DNA from 2 places in the Marinobacter sp. MIT930201 genome. Region 1 is predicted to be linked to the other one. Evidence: predicted binding sites of a transcription regulator. Region 1 holds the regulator's gene; the other holds the start of a gene.

Region 1 (7,395 bases):
CGTTACCCTCTCTTACTCAGAAACCGAGACTGGACAGAAGATCATCAACATCGTCCTGTCCCGATACTACGTCTTCGCGTTCTTCGGCCTTGATCTGTGGACCAACACCCTGTTCCGCCGATATCTTTTCCCGCTCTTCCAGTTCATGCACGGTGCCGGTCATCTGGTCCACATGACTCGCCATCACTACCAGGCTCAACAGATGCTCTTCCACCTCTTTAACCAGAGTGGTGACCTTTTGGATCACCTGCCCAGTGAGGTCCTGGAAATCCTGGGCCAGAAGAATTTCCGACAAGTTGTCGTACATCGCCCCGGCATCGGTATTCAGGGTCACGAAAAACGTGTCGATACGGGCATAGAGCTCACGAAATTCAGCCGGCGCCATCTCGCGGCGACGCAGTTTCTGCCACTGGTCTCTCAGCTCGGCGGCCTCGTCGCGGAGTGCGCTGGCCTTGGGCATAGCCTCCTCAACCAGATCCATGGTCCGATTGGCTGCTTTACCGGTCATCTGAACCACGTACTCAAGGCGATCCGACGCATCGGTCATCTTCGACAGAGCTTCTGACTGTTCGGCGTTACGGGGATCGATCTGGAAATTGCGGATCGCCTCGTGGAGGCTGCGGGTCAAGCGGCCGACTTCCCGATACAGGCTCTGGTCCCTCACCTCGCTCAATTCATTGATCAGCGTCATCGCGCGGCCATAGTCCCCGGCGTTGACCTGTTCAACCAACTCGGCCGCCTGGCTGCGGAGTTTCTCCGTGACCTCCGGGTCGAGCCCCTGTGGGTCTTTTTTTCTATTGCTCATGGGAGCCGTCCGACCTCTGAATTACTGGATGCGTTCGAAGATCTTCTCAATCTTCTCCTTGAGTACGGCTGCCGTGAAGGGCTTGACCACGTAGCCGTTCACACCGGCCTGCGCAGCAGCGACAATCTGGTCGCGCTTCGCCTCGGCGGTCACCATGAGCACAGGCAGTGTTTTCAGGCTGTCATCGGCACGGACTTCCTTGAGCAGATCGAGTCCGGACATCCCTGGCATATTCCAGTCGGTTACCAGAAAATCGTATTTGCCGCTCCTGAGCATAGGCAGTGCTGTATTGCCGTCGTCTGCTTCGTCAGTGTTGGTAAAACCGAGATCGCGAAGCAGGTTCTTAATGATCCGTCGCATTGTGGAGAAGTCATCCACAATCAGGATTTTCATGTTCTTGTCCAATGGGACCTCCAGTTAAAAACGCCCGGAATTCGTTTTTGGCTTCCGGCTCACAGTCTAGCAGGCCGGTAGTTTAACCGCTTATTGTGTGGCCTTTGAGCCGGTTGTAAAGCACCGGTTACCAAAAGGCTACAGTAAAGAATGCCTGGTAACGCCGTTCAATGGGACTGGCGGCCTGTTCAGCTCTGCCAACCAGTAAGACGCCCCCGCAGACGGAGCGCGGCCTGGCTGTGAATCTGGCTGACCCGGCTTTCACTGACACCCAACACAGCACCAATTTCCTTCAGGTTCAATTCTTCCTGATAGTAAAGGCTGAGCACCAGCTTTTCTCGCTCGGGCAGGTCACCAATCGCAGCTGCCAGGCTCTTCCGGAAGTTGTCGGACGCCAAGCCATCCAACGGGTTATCACTGTCCTCTGTTTCTTCTATCGGCAGCTCGCCGGATTCATTGAGCTCATCCAGGCTAAAAAGTCGGCCACTGTTAGCATCGCTCAGGGAGGAATAGTATTCGTCGAGGTCCAGCCCCAGCTCCTCGGCTACTTCCGAGTCTTGAGCTTCCCGACCCAGGCGGTCCTCGACAGCCTTGATGGCTTTGGCAATGCGGCGGGAGTTCCTGTGGACGGATCGGGGTACCCAGTCACCTTTGCGAATTTCATCTACCATGGCTCCGCGAATCCGGATCCCGGCGTATGTCTCAAAGGTAGCCCCCTTGTCGGAACTGTATCGCTGTGCAGCTTCCAACAAGCCAATCATGCCTGCCTGCATAAGGTCATCCAGTTGGACAGATGCCGGCAGCCGCGCCATGAGGTGAAGCGCTATTTTTTTGACCAGCGGGGCCTGCTCCTCAACGAGCTGGGAAGGTCCTCGTGTACCCGTCCGGTTGTAGGTTCCAAGTTCTTTCGCCAATGTCATGTATCCGGCTATTCAGTGACAGGATCAAAATCAGACTTCGACGAGCCGCTCCACAAAGAATTCCAGATGTCCCCGGGGCGATGATGGCAGCGGCCAGCTATCCACTTTCTCCGCGAGGCTCTTGATCGCCAACGATGCTTTTGCCCGCGGATAGGCGTCCAGCACGGCACGCTGGCGCTGTACCGCTTTTTTTACGGCCTCGTCATACGGCACCATACCCACATATTGTAGTGCCACATCAAGAAAGCGCTCGGTAACCCGGGTCAGTTTTTCAAACAGATGGCGACCTTCCTGCTCATTCCTGACCTGATTGGCCAGTATACGGAAGCGGTTGGTGCCGTAATCCCGATTCATAAGCTTTATAAGGGCGTAGGCATCGGTGATAGAGGTAGGTTCATCACAGACAACCAGTAATAGTTCCTGTGAGGCTCGGAGGAAACTGACCACCGATTCGGAAATACCCGCAGCGGTATCAACGATCAGCACATCGATCTGGTCACCCAGTTCGCTGAACGCGTTGATCAGGCCAGCGTGCTCCAGATTGGAAAGCTGGGTCATGCGTTGGGTACCTGAGGACGCGGGCACGATTTTGATGCCACCGGGGCCGTTGACCAACACATCCCGAAGGTCACATTCCCCGGCGATGACGTCCTGGATATTACGATTGGCGGTAATGCCAAGCAGAACGTCAATGTTGGCAAGGCCCAGGTCGGCATCGAGCAGCACCACCCGCCGTCCCATTTGTGCTAGGGCGATGCCAAGGTTCACTGATACGTTGCTCTTGCCAACGCCCCCTTTCCCGCCGGAAACGGCAATCACCTGTACCGGATGTGGTTTGCTCATACTGACTCTGATCTCTTGCCGCGTTTAACCGCAGGCTGTGTTGTTTTTAAACAGCGACTGCCTGTTGCTGCTGGAGTTTCTTCAGCCTCTCCACGGCCAACCGCACCAGCGGAATGGACTCAGCGTGGTGCAGGTCTTCCGGGATTTTCTGCCCGTCGGTGTAATACGCCACCGGCAATCCCGTTTCCATGACGAATCCCAGCGATTCACCCAGGGTCAGTGCTTCATCGATTTTGGTCATCACACAACCCGTAAGATTTGCCATCTTATAGCAATGCCAAACGGATTTCATGATGCGCGGCTGACTGGTTGCCGAAACCACCAGATGGGTTCGAATCCGATGGTGACTGCGAGCCAGCTCCATAAGCTGCTCCTCGTAGCCCTTGTCGGTGCTGGTCAGGCCAGCGGTATCAATCAACACCAGGTGCCGGTCCGACAGTTCGTCCAGTATGTCGTCCAGGGAATGGGTTTCGTCCACAACCCGAACCGGAACGTTCAGTATGCGCCCGAACACGAATAGTTGCTCATGGGCCGCGACCCGATAGCGATCGGTGGTGACCAGCGCCAGAGAGTCGGCGCCGTGGCGCAGCACATAGTGCGCGGCCAGCTTGCCGATGGTCGTCGTCTTGCCGGACCCGGTTGGGCCCACCAGGGCGTAGACACCGCCCTCATCCGCCCATTCAGTACGCGCGGTCTTCACACCGGCGGCCAGCATTTTCAGAGACTGCTTCCAGCCATCCTCAAGCCGGCCTGCGCGGTGGCGCCGGGACAGAGAGTTGGCGAGCTCCAGCCCGAGACCAAACTCCTGCAACCTCTCAGACAGCCTCTGCTGTACTGCGTTAACCGCTGTTTGTTCGGGTTCACCGCCATTCCGGGCACTGACCAGGTCACGGAGGGAACTGATCTCCGCACGCATTTGCGCCAGCTCTCCGGAATAGGCAGCGCTGGCAGCGGTAGGCTCTTCAACCACCATGTCATCGTCGGCCAGCGATTCTTTCGACAAGCCAGCGTGACCGAAGTCCCCACCCGCAACCGCATTACCATAGGTCGCGCGCTTTTCCCGCACTTCCCGAATACGATCGCGAGAGCGGCCGAGTTCGTCCTCCAGGCGGCGATGCTGTTCCGCCTGCATTTCGGCTAGCCGTGAGCCATTGGTGGCTTCCCGCGCAGCGTCACCGAGGCGTTGGCGCGCCATATTTTCGTCATAATCGAGCGCTGTCACAATTTCGACGCCACCATCCACACGACGATTGGAAAGGATTACGGCATCGGGACCCATCTGATCCCGCACCTGACGCAGTGCCTCTGCCATGCTTTGGGCAAAAAACCGCTTAACTTTCATAATGATGCTTCCTCCCCGGTCAGCGCTTTCCAGCGCCTTCCGCCTTTCCAGCCGCGGCCTTTACTGACCGACGGATGCGACAATAGTGATCTGTTTGTTATCCGGAATTTCCTGGTACGACAGTACATGCAGACGCTCTACTCCGTAGCTGGCAAACTTCGCCAGTACCGGGCGCAAGGGCCCTGAAACCAATAGAATCGCCGGCTTGCCCAACATCTCCTGGCGCTGAACGCTGTCCTGGAGCGACCGCTGAAGCTTCTCAACCATATTTGGCTCCAGCACCAGCCCGATGTCTTCCTGACCGCCGGATTGTTGACTCTGCTGCATGGACTTCAGCAATAACTGTTCCAAGTCTGGATCCAGAGTGATCACCGGGATCTCTGTGTCGTTGCCACAGATACTCTGGACAATCATCCGGCGCAGTGACTGGCGGGCAACCGTGGTCAGCAGCTTCGGGTCCTGGCTCTTCGGATGAACGTTCACGATCGCTTCGGCAATAGAGCGCATGTCACGGATCGGCACTTCCTCTTTCAGCAGGTTCTGCAGCACCTTCAGCAGCAGGCTGATGGAAATGGTGGTGGGTACCAGTTCTTCCGCCAGCTTTGGAGATACTTTCTCGAGCTGTTCCAGCCACTTCTGGACTTCCTCATGGCCAAGCAGTTCGTGGGCGTGTTTCTGGAGGATCTGGTTGAGGTGTGTTGCCACTACGGTACTGGCGTCCACGACGGTATAACCGAGGGTCTGTGCCTGGTCTTTCTTGTCCGGTTCGATCCAACTGGCGTCCAGGCCAAAGGCGGGGTCTTTGCCCTCTATCCCCTCGATCTTGCCGAACACCTGACCTGGGTCTATCGCCAGTTCACGGTCCGGATGGATTTCTGCCTCGGCAATGGTCACCCCCATCAGGGTGATGCGATAAACATTGGGCATCAGGTCGAGGTTGTCGCGAATATGGACCGAAGGCATCAGGAAGCCCAGATCCTGTGAGAGCTTTTTGCGAACGCCCTTGATGCGGCTGAGAAGCTGACCACCCTGGGACTTATCCACCAGGGGAATCAGGCGATAGCCCACCTCCAGGCCCACGACATCCACGGTGGCCACATCGTCCCAACCGAGTTCCCGGGTTTCCCCCGGCGGCGGCAGCTGGGCACTGTGTTCACCGCCCTCACCACCGGGCGGCAGGTCGCGCCCCGGGCCTGCCGGACGGGCACCACCGCCCCGGACCGGGAACACACCATCTTCCTCAACGGTCTGGCGCTCCTGTTGCCATATGTACCAGGCAATACCACCGGCAATCGCGCCCAGACCAAGGAATGCCACGTGCGGCATGCCAGGAATCAGGCCAAGGATGATGAGGATAACGGCAGCGATACCCAGCGCCTTGGGAGCGTTGAACATTTGTTGCAGTATCTGCCCGCCCATGTCCTGGCTGGACGTTACCCGGGTAACCATGATCGCTGCAGACGTCGACAGCAGCAGTGACGGAATCTGTGCCACCAGGCCGTCACCAATGGTCAGTAGTGCATAGTTCTGTGTAGCGGTACCAAAATCGAGACTGTGCTGAAGCATACCGATGGCAATGCCACCGATCAGGTTGATGGCCAGGATCAACAGGCCGGCAATGGCGTCGCCCTTGACAAATTTACTGGCGCCGTCCATGGAGCCGTAGAAATCGGCCTCCTGGGCGATTTCAGCCCGGCGATGCTTGGCTTCTTCCTGGTTGATAAGACCGGCATTAAGGTCGGCATCGATAGCCATCTGCTTACCCGGCATGGCATCCAGGGTGAAACGCGCGCTAACTTCCGACACCCGGCCGGCACCTTTGGTGACCACCAGGAAGTTGATGATCATGAGAATGGCGAAGACCACCAGGCCAACCGCGTAGTTACCGCCGATGAGGACCGCGCCGAACGATTCGATCACCTTACCGGCCGCATCACCGCCCTCATGGCCGTTGAGCAGAACAATCCGCGTGGAGGCAACGTTGAGCGCCAGCCTCAACAGTGTTGCCACCAACAAAACGGTCGGGAAGGAGGCAAACTCCATCGGCCGCAAGGCGTAGACACACACCAACAGGATCACGATCGACAAGGTGATGTTGAAGGTAAAGAAAACGTCCAGCATGAACGCCGGCATGGGCAGAATCATCATGCCCAGCAATCCCATCAACATCACGGGAATGCCGATATTACCCCGCGTCAGGGATTTGACATTATTGAGGACTAGCGCTCGGTCCATGCCGGGAAACTCTCCGATTGGCGGTTAACCGCAGGGGTGTGCGGGTCGTTTTTTTGACGCAGACGCATCGTTTGACGGGGTATTCGCAAGATCCGTACCACCCCTTACGGCTTTTCTTGTCACCGCGCCTGACGGACTCGGCAAGATACGGTATCCTTGCGCCATTTGCTGGCGTCTTTACTGCGCCCACAACCACATCATCGACCCAGACGCAAAGGTGAGCCCATGCCAATTCACGAGGTCAAGCACCCCCTTATCCGCCATAAACTCGGCCTGATGCGCCGCTCAGACATCAGCACCAAGAATTTCCGGGAGCTGGCTCAGGAAGTCGGTGCCCTGTTGACGTACGAGGCCACCAAAGACTTCTCGCTGCAGAAGAAAACTATTGAAGGCTGGGCGGGCCCGGTGGAAATTGAACAGATCCAGGGCAAGAAAATCACCATCGTGCCAATCCTGCGGGCCGGCCTCGGTATGCTGGACGGCGTGCTCACCCTGATTCCTGGTGCCCGGGTAAGCGTCGTGGGCCAGGTACGCAACGAGGAAACCCTGGAAGCCAGCACCTATCTTGAAAAGCTGGTAGGCGAACTGGATGAGCGCATGGCGATGATCATCGACCCCATGCTGGCCACCGGCGGTTCCATGATCTCTACCATCGACCTGCTGAAGAAAGCCGGTAGCAACGAGATCCGCGCCCTGGTTCTGGTTGCAGCGCCGGAAGGCGTGGAAAAGGTGCTGGAGAAACATCCAGATGTGTCGATCTACACCGCATCAATCGATGACAGGCTGAATGAAAAAGGCTACATCCTTCCGGGGCTTGGCGACGCCGGCGACAAAATCTTCGGCACCAAGCAGAAGGA
Region 2 (7,395 bases), 300 kb from region 1:
ACGTGCCCTTCCGGCACTTCGTGATTACCCGCGCCCTGCTGTTGTGCTCAGCGCTGGCGTCGCCTTACTTTGTCGTGCTCGCCCAGAAAAACTCTGATACCGGGTGGCTTCTGGGCGTCTTTCTGCTGGCGAGCAGCCTCGCCAGTTCCATCAGCGCCAGCGTGTGGGGTTGGATGGCGGACGAGTCCAGCCGGCGGGTAATGATTCGCGGTGCCATTGTCGCCAGTGGCGCTTGCCTGACGGTGGGCCTGACCGCTTTGTTTGCCGGCGAAGCAACCTCCAGCATCTGGTTCTATCCCGCCGGGTTCTTCGTGCTGAGCATTGCGCATGCGGGGGTTCGACTGGGACGTAAAACGTATCTGGTCGATATGGCAGGCGGCAACAAACGCACCGACTATACCTCCGTGAGCAATACCGTTATTGGGGTGCTGTTACTGGCAACGGGCGGGCTGACAGCGCTGGTATCGATGATATCCGACGTGGCGGTGATACTGACGCTGGGCGCCATGGGGCTGGCCGGCGCCATCAGCGCCACCCGGTTAAGGGAAGTGACCGAGGATCAGTGAGGTTCCGGTGGCTTCCCGTCGTTCAACGCCAGGGCGCCTTTCACAATGCGGTAGATGATCCAGATGGAGATGCCCAGTAACACAAACCAGCCAATGATCAGTGGCGTCGTCACGATGCCAATCACCGTCCATAACAGCCCGATCCAGAAGGTTCGTATCTGCCAACGGAAATGAGGCTCTATCCAGGTGCTCTTTACGTCATCGAGCTTGACGTAATTGATGATCACACCCACCAGGCCGGTAATGCCACCGACAAAGAACGACAGCGCCTGCAGGATATAAACCAGCACCGCCAGGTTGCGGCCTGGCTCTTCACGTCGTGCTATGGGGTCTGCATTGGCGGGGATGTATTCGTGCTCGGACAAGTCACTCTCCTCTGGCTCCACACCCGCAGTGTATCACAGCAACAGGAGCCGGAAACCGCTGGAACTTAGCGGTTGTCCGGTTTGTAACCCAGGCGGAAGCCACCCCAGTGCTTGCCATTCACGTAGATCGGCACTGACAGGTCATGCATAACCTCGCCAGTATCCCGGCGGTAGGTCTGTAGCAGCATATTCTGGGTATGGCTGCCACACCGAGCACCGGTGCGGTCGTTAAACAGCCGTTTGCTGCGACTCTTTACCAGATCCACTTTCGGGTCGCCCGTTGGCGCATGGGCGAAATCACGGTTGTGGGTCGGCACATAGCCATCCGGCGCGGCGGCAATCGCGAAGACCATCGACGGGTGGGCCCCTTTCACCGCTTCCTGAACGGTGGGCAGTTGCTGATCGGTGAACCGATCAAAGCTGCTGGAATACTTCTGTGGATCGGTCTTGGGAATGGGGGTTCTTTGCTTATCAAACAGGGCGCTTTCTGCCAGTTGCCCATCGCGAACCGCTTTTTCAAAGAGCTTTCCAATCCGGTCCGCACCCTGCCGGGCCTGGTCGTAGAAGAAGCGGTGATAGCTTTCATCGCTGTTCAACGCAAATGCCGCGTTGGCCTCTTCCGCCAGTTCCATCAGTGTCGCTGCCTGCTGGGCAAGCGACGCAACGCTGGTATCGCTCTCGGTAATCTGATCCCGAACCGTTTCAATGGCCGACGATACCTGCTGCAGGCTCTGCTCGTTGTTCTGGTCAATCTCGGCAATGCGCGCCACCTGCTGCTGCACACGGTCAGACTGATCACGAATCTGATCAAGGCGCTCGCCAACGCTTTCAACTGACTCCAAGCCGGATTCAACGCTCTTGGCCAGGTCCTCGATCCGCGAAACAATCAGGGAGGTATCGGAACGTATTTCCTGCAGCGTTTCGGCCACCTCACCGGTTGCCTGCGCGGTTCGCCCGGCCAATTGCCTGACCTCGTCGGCAACCACCGCAAAGCCCCGCCCCTGGTCGCCGGCACGAGCGGCTTCAATTGCCGCGTTCAAGGCCAGCAGGTTGGTTTGTTCCGCGATGCCCTGAATGGTGGTGGTGACACCCTGGATCTTGTTGGATTTCTCGTTCAGTTCCTGAATTAATCTGAGGTTCTCGCTGGACTGCTCGTGCACGGCTCGCACGCTATTGATGGCAGTGGTCAGCGCATCACGGCCCTCAACGCTCACCTGACGGTTCTGCAGAGCCATGGTCGCAGCATCGGTGGCCTGCTGGGCGGATTCACGCACACTCTCGGTAATCTGACCCGCGTACTCCGCCATCTGTGCAGTTTCACTGACCTGTCGATCCAGGCGGTTTTTTAGTTGGTCGGCCGCGTGGGACACCTGGGCCGCAGAAATGGCACTTTTATCGGCACTGCCGGACAGGGTTTCCACCAGTGCCCGCCCTGCTTTGGCGTCCGCAAGGAGGCTTGCACACTGTTTGCCCAGCGGACTATCCGCTGGCAGCTTACCGGCGTTGAGCTGCTTGATGGAACGTTCAACCGGTTCCAGAACGCGTAACACCAGATACGCGGTGGCGACGACCAGGCCAATAACCACGCCCGCCACCAGCGACGCGCTATCCAACCCTATCAACGGCGCCACCAGGAAAGCCCCAAAGGCGACGACAACGGCGACTGACACCCCCACAACCAGAACAGGCCGACTGAGCAAACCCATATCCACCTCTTTATTTTCATTATTAGTGAATGCATCTTTTTTGACGATTACTCTTGAGAGTAAAGAATTGACCTTTACTTATAACTGCTACTTTAGTTGACCAATACTGGTTTTACGGCAGATCGATGAAAAACTGAAACAAAAAAGCCGTAACGCCGGAGACGTCCTGTTGGAAGAATCCGGCGTTACGGCTGGCTCTTGTCGGTGTGCGCCCGTGGCGCCTCTATCAGGCGATCAGGCGCCGATCACACCGCCATCGTCCTTGGTTACGATAACAGTGGCGTCGCGGGGACGGGACTCGGCCGCGTTCGGCCAGTTACCATCCGGGTGCTGGATGTTCACGAACATGGTCTTAACGTCCGGTGTGCTGACAACGCCAGTTACTTCACAACCTTGGGGCCCGACGAAGAAGCGCTTGATTTCGCGTGTCTCCGGATTGGCGGCCAGCATCATGTTGTTGAAGTACGGGTCAGCATCAGAACCATCGGTCTGGATCCACAGCCGGCCATTGTAGTCAAACCAGAGGCCATCCGGGCTGTTGAAAATATTATCATCGTTCAGGGAGACGACGGCCTCACCATCGACAACAGTTTCCGTACCCTGCTCGCCGGCGAAGACAAAGATGTCCCAGTCAAAGCTGGTAGCCGTGTGATCGCTACCTTCTTCAGTCCAGCGAATGATGTGGCCGGTGGCATTGGGAGAGTTCGGGTTGGCGGCGTTGACGTCGTCGAACCCTGGCTGGCCCCGGTTCGAGTTGTTTGTCAGGGTGAAATAGACCTCGCCAGAGTTGGGATCAACGGCACCCCACTCCGGGCGGTCCATCGTCGTAGCGCCGGCAATATCGGCTGCGAGGCGGGTATTCAGCAGAACATCAGCCTGGTTCTCAAAACCGTCGAACTGGATATCGCCGACCATGCCGCCTTCAGCCGCAGCAACCTTGCTGGCGAAATCCGCGTCGTCCAGATCCAGCGCCAGCCAGTCACCAGAGCCATCCTCGTTGAAGCGGGCAACGTACAGGGTACCCTCATCCAACAGGTAGCCACCGGCCGTCGCGGCGTAGTAGGGCTGAGACGACACAAACTTGTAGATGTACTCGAAACGGGAATCGTCACCGGAGTAACACACCACCGGCTCACCTTCCTTCGCCGGCGCAAAGATGACGCCCTCGTGACCAAAGCGTCCCAACGCAGTGCGTTTCTGGGGTTTGCTTTCCGGCGTAAACGGATCAATTTCAACCATGAAGCCGTAGGTGTTGGCTTCGTTGCGATAATCATCTGTAGCCGCCGCTCCGGTCGTGCTCACATTGAATCGCACATATTGGTCGGCCGCACTGTCTGCCAACTCCCAGTCGTATCGGCTGGAGCTGCCAACACCATGTCTGGTCTGCTCGCGAGGCTGGGTCGCATCGCTATTGGCAAAGTAACCGTGCCAATTCTCTTCCGCGGCCAGGTAGGTGCCCCAGGGCGTTGGGCCCATCGCACAGTTGTTCAGGGTACCGCGAGTTTCGGTCGCGTCGGGACTGTAGGTTGTGACCAGCTTGCTGTAACCACGTACCGGGCCACGAATGTCCATCTCGGTGTTGCCGGTAATGCGACGATTGAATGGGCTGCCGAAGACGACGTCCCAGGTACCGTTGGTGTCACGCTTGATGTGAACGACAGACACACCGTGAGCGGCAATTTCCTTGCGAACCTCATCGGCGGGTCGCACGCCACCGTTATCAGCAGCATTGGTCGGGCCATTGGCATGAATGAAGTCCTGCTCGATGTACTCATGGTTCATCACCAACAGGCCTTCCGTTGAGCTGTTGCCACCGGCCTTCTGGTCAATCGGGAAGAAATGGAGACCATCGTGGTGCATTCCAACCTGCTGTTCCTGATCGGCACCGGTATTGGTGCCATCGGCTTTATACTCGGGATAGGATCCGGTGATCGGGGTGCCCCAGGGAAGAAAAGCCACGGATGAGTATCCCTCGGGAACAACGACTTCATTGTCGCTGGATACGGCAACCGCCTTGAAACCAAGATCCGTATTGGCGGAACTTCCCCCTGTGGAGGAACCGTTGTCATCGTCGTCATCACTGCCACAGCCAGCCAGGCCCAACCCCATAACGCTGGCCAACGCGGCGCCAACGGAACCTTTCATAACGGTACGGCGCTGCATACGGGCCGCGAGGACCTGATGAAAGGGCGTGTTGCTTGAATGGTTGACGACGGGCTCGTAATTGGGATCCAGGTAGTTGGGATCCAGGTCATGCTTTGCCATGGTCCTGCTCTCTCTCGGGTGGGTTATTGGTTTTCGAGAGAACAGTGTCGGTGGGTTAGGTGACAGATTTCAGACAGTAAAAAGACAGTTTCTTTAACAATTTCTTACAACCAAAAAAGCCTGCCCATAAAGGGCAGGCCACAGACGCAATCTTATTGCATGGAGTCGCCGGCTTCCTCAGCGGCTTCGCCCATTTCCTCACCGGTCTCTTCCATTGCTTCGCCAGTTTCTTCGGCGGCATCTCCAGCAGCGTCCTTGGTTTCGTCCCAGGCGCTGTCATTCTGGCCGGTGGCATCTTCGTAGGTCTCTTCGACCGCATCGCCAGCGTCATCCGCCATTTCCTCAACGTTGTCGCCGGCTTCCTCGAGATCGACGCCTTCGTTGTCATCCTGGCTGCAGGCCGCAAGGCCCAGCGTCATCAGCAGTGCCAGTGCGCTCAGTGTCAGCTTGTTCATAACTGTGTCCTTTCTTTGGCGTGTGAAAACAACAGCGACAAGTCTACGGCCGTGACGGAGCGGGCACAATTACTTGGGAATTACGTTTTTGTTAGCAGCGACAATAAGTTAGCGAAAGCAATAACCTGTAGCCATTAATTGGCTCCGGCTACGACCTTACCGTCCAGTGTCAGCACGTGATCAAGGCGAACCATGTGCCCCCGCCCAAGAAAAACAAACTCCTGGCCAGCGCGACTGAAGAGATCGCGGATGACATCGTGGGTCGTACAGATCTGACCGGCATCGTCGCGATAGACAATCTCGGCCAGTTTTGAAGAGGTCAGATACTCCCGGAGCAAACTGTGAATTTCACAGCGTACCGGGCGATAGGCATTGGAGGCGTGTCCCGACGTCATGGCAGCTTCTTCCCTGTGGATGCAGCAGGATAGGAAAGCGCCCCGGTACGCTGAAACCTGCGTTCCGGGGCCAGCCTACAGTCTGGTTTAGATTGTGTCAGTCCGCCAGTTTCAGAACCACTCCGACTTCATGTTCATGCAGGTGTCGTCCTGGTTGCGGAGCAGCACCAGATCCTGTGCCACAGTGGGCAACTCCCAATGGAAGAAGTACTGGGCGGCCTGAAGCTTGCCCTGGTAGAAGTTCCTTTCTTCGTCGCTGTTGGCAGAACCGAGGGCCTTGGCGGCGGCGTTGGCCTGACGCAGCCACATCCAGGATACGATGATATGTCCGAACAGGTGCAGGTAGCAGGACGCGTTGGCCAACACCCGGTCGGGATCCTCCGACATCAGGGATTTACCCAGACTCTGGGTCACTTTCACTGCTTGCTGCAGGGTTTCACTGAGGGACAGCGCCCATTGCTGGCACCGATCGGTGGTGGCGGCTTCCAGGTCCACCTGCATTTCCTGCATCAGCAACTGCAGGCCGTGGCTCTGATCCTGCCAGATCTTGCGCCCCAGCAGGTCCAGTGCCTGGATGCCGTTGGTGCCTTCGTGAATCGGGTTCAGGCGATTATCCCGCCAGCACTGCTCCACCGGGTATTCCCGGGTGTAACCGGCACCGCCATAGACCTGGATAGCCAGGTCGTTGGCCTTCGGGCCGAACTCGGATGGCCAGGCCTTGATGACTGGCGTTAGCAGATCCAGCAACTTGCCGGCTTCCATCCGCTTCTGCTCGTCCGGATGGGTGTGCTGGTCGTCCATCAGGCGTGCGCCGTATAGGCACAGCGCCAGGCCACCTTCACTGTAGGCTTTCTGGGCCAGCAGCATGCGTCGCACATCGGCATGCTCAATGATGGGAACCTGGGGTGCCTCCGGGTTCTTTTCTGACGGCTTGCGGCCCTGCAGGCGGTCCTTGGCGTATTCCAGACTGTGCATGTAGCCACGATAACCAATCACGGCGGCGCCGAAGCCGACGCCCACACGGGCTTCGTTCATCATCTGGAACATGTACTTCAGGCCCTGGTGGGGCTCGCCCACCAGATAGCCATGGCAGGGTGCGTCGTCACCAAAACTGAGCGCCGTTGACGTGGTCCCGCGGTAGCCCAGCTTGTGAATCAGGCCGGCCAGGTTCACGCCGTTACGTTCAGTCGCGTTGCCTTCTTCATCCACGATGAATTTCGGCACGATAAACAGGGAGATGCCTTTTACGCCTGCCGGGGCGCCTTTGACCTTCGCCAGCACCATGTGAACGATGTTTTCGGTGAGGGACTGTTCGCCGCCGGAGATGTAGATCTTGGCGCCTTTGATCAGGTAATGACCGTCGTCAGTCGGCGTGGCCGAGGTGCGGATATCAGCCAGTGACGAGCCGGCGTGGGGCTCGGTCAGAGCCATTGTGCCGGTGAAGCGGCCGCTGAGCATGTGTGGCAGGAAGGTGCTTTTCTGCTGGTCGTTGCCGAACACGCGGATCAGGTTGGCGGCAGCGGTGGTGAGGAACGGGTAACCCGCAGTGCCCGGGTTAGCGGCGGTAAAGAAGCCGTTACACGCTGCCATGACGGATTCGGGGAGCTGCATGCCACCCAGTTCGTAGTCGTAGCGCCCGGCAA

What was found. Region 1 encodes FliA, which starts transcription of late flagellar genes. Its sites were predicted from a motif close to CTAAAGTTTNNNNNNNNNNNGCCGNTAA; they were not measured.
Region 2: SIC19_RS15545 (methyl-accepting chemotaxis protein) is a predicted target of FliA. The motif match lies at 2,749-2,776, and genes of this name have one in related genera.

The regions. Positions count from the first base shown of each region.
Region 1 is NZ_CP138916.1:3,704,768-3,712,162, reverse strand. It holds gene SIC19_RS16920 (protein phosphatase CheZ) at 17-805, opposite strand; gene cheY (chemotaxis response regulator CheY) at 827-1,210, opposite strand; gene SIC19_RS16910 (RNA polymerase sigma factor FliA) at 1,387-2,118, opposite strand; gene SIC19_RS16905 (MinD/ParA family protein) at 2,149-2,961, opposite strand; gene flhF (flagellar biosynthesis protein FlhF) at 3,008-4,303, opposite strand; gene flhA (flagellar biosynthesis protein FlhA) at 4,364-6,538, opposite strand; gene upp (uracil phosphoribosyltransferase) at 6,764-7,395, shown strand, end outside.
Region 2 is NZ_CP138916.1:3,400,458-3,407,852, reverse strand. It holds gene SIC19_RS15555 (MFS transporter) at 1-566, shown strand, start outside; gene SIC19_RS15550 (DUF4870 family protein) at 560-931, opposite strand; gene SIC19_RS15545 (methyl-accepting chemotaxis protein) at 997-2,637, opposite strand; gene SIC19_RS15540 (PhoX family protein) at 2,872-4,902, opposite strand; gene SIC19_RS15535 (hypothetical protein) at 5,055-5,357, opposite strand; gene SIC19_RS15530 (hypothetical protein) at 5,492-5,752, opposite strand; gene SIC19_RS15525 (acyl-CoA dehydrogenase) at 5,864-7,395, opposite strand, start outside.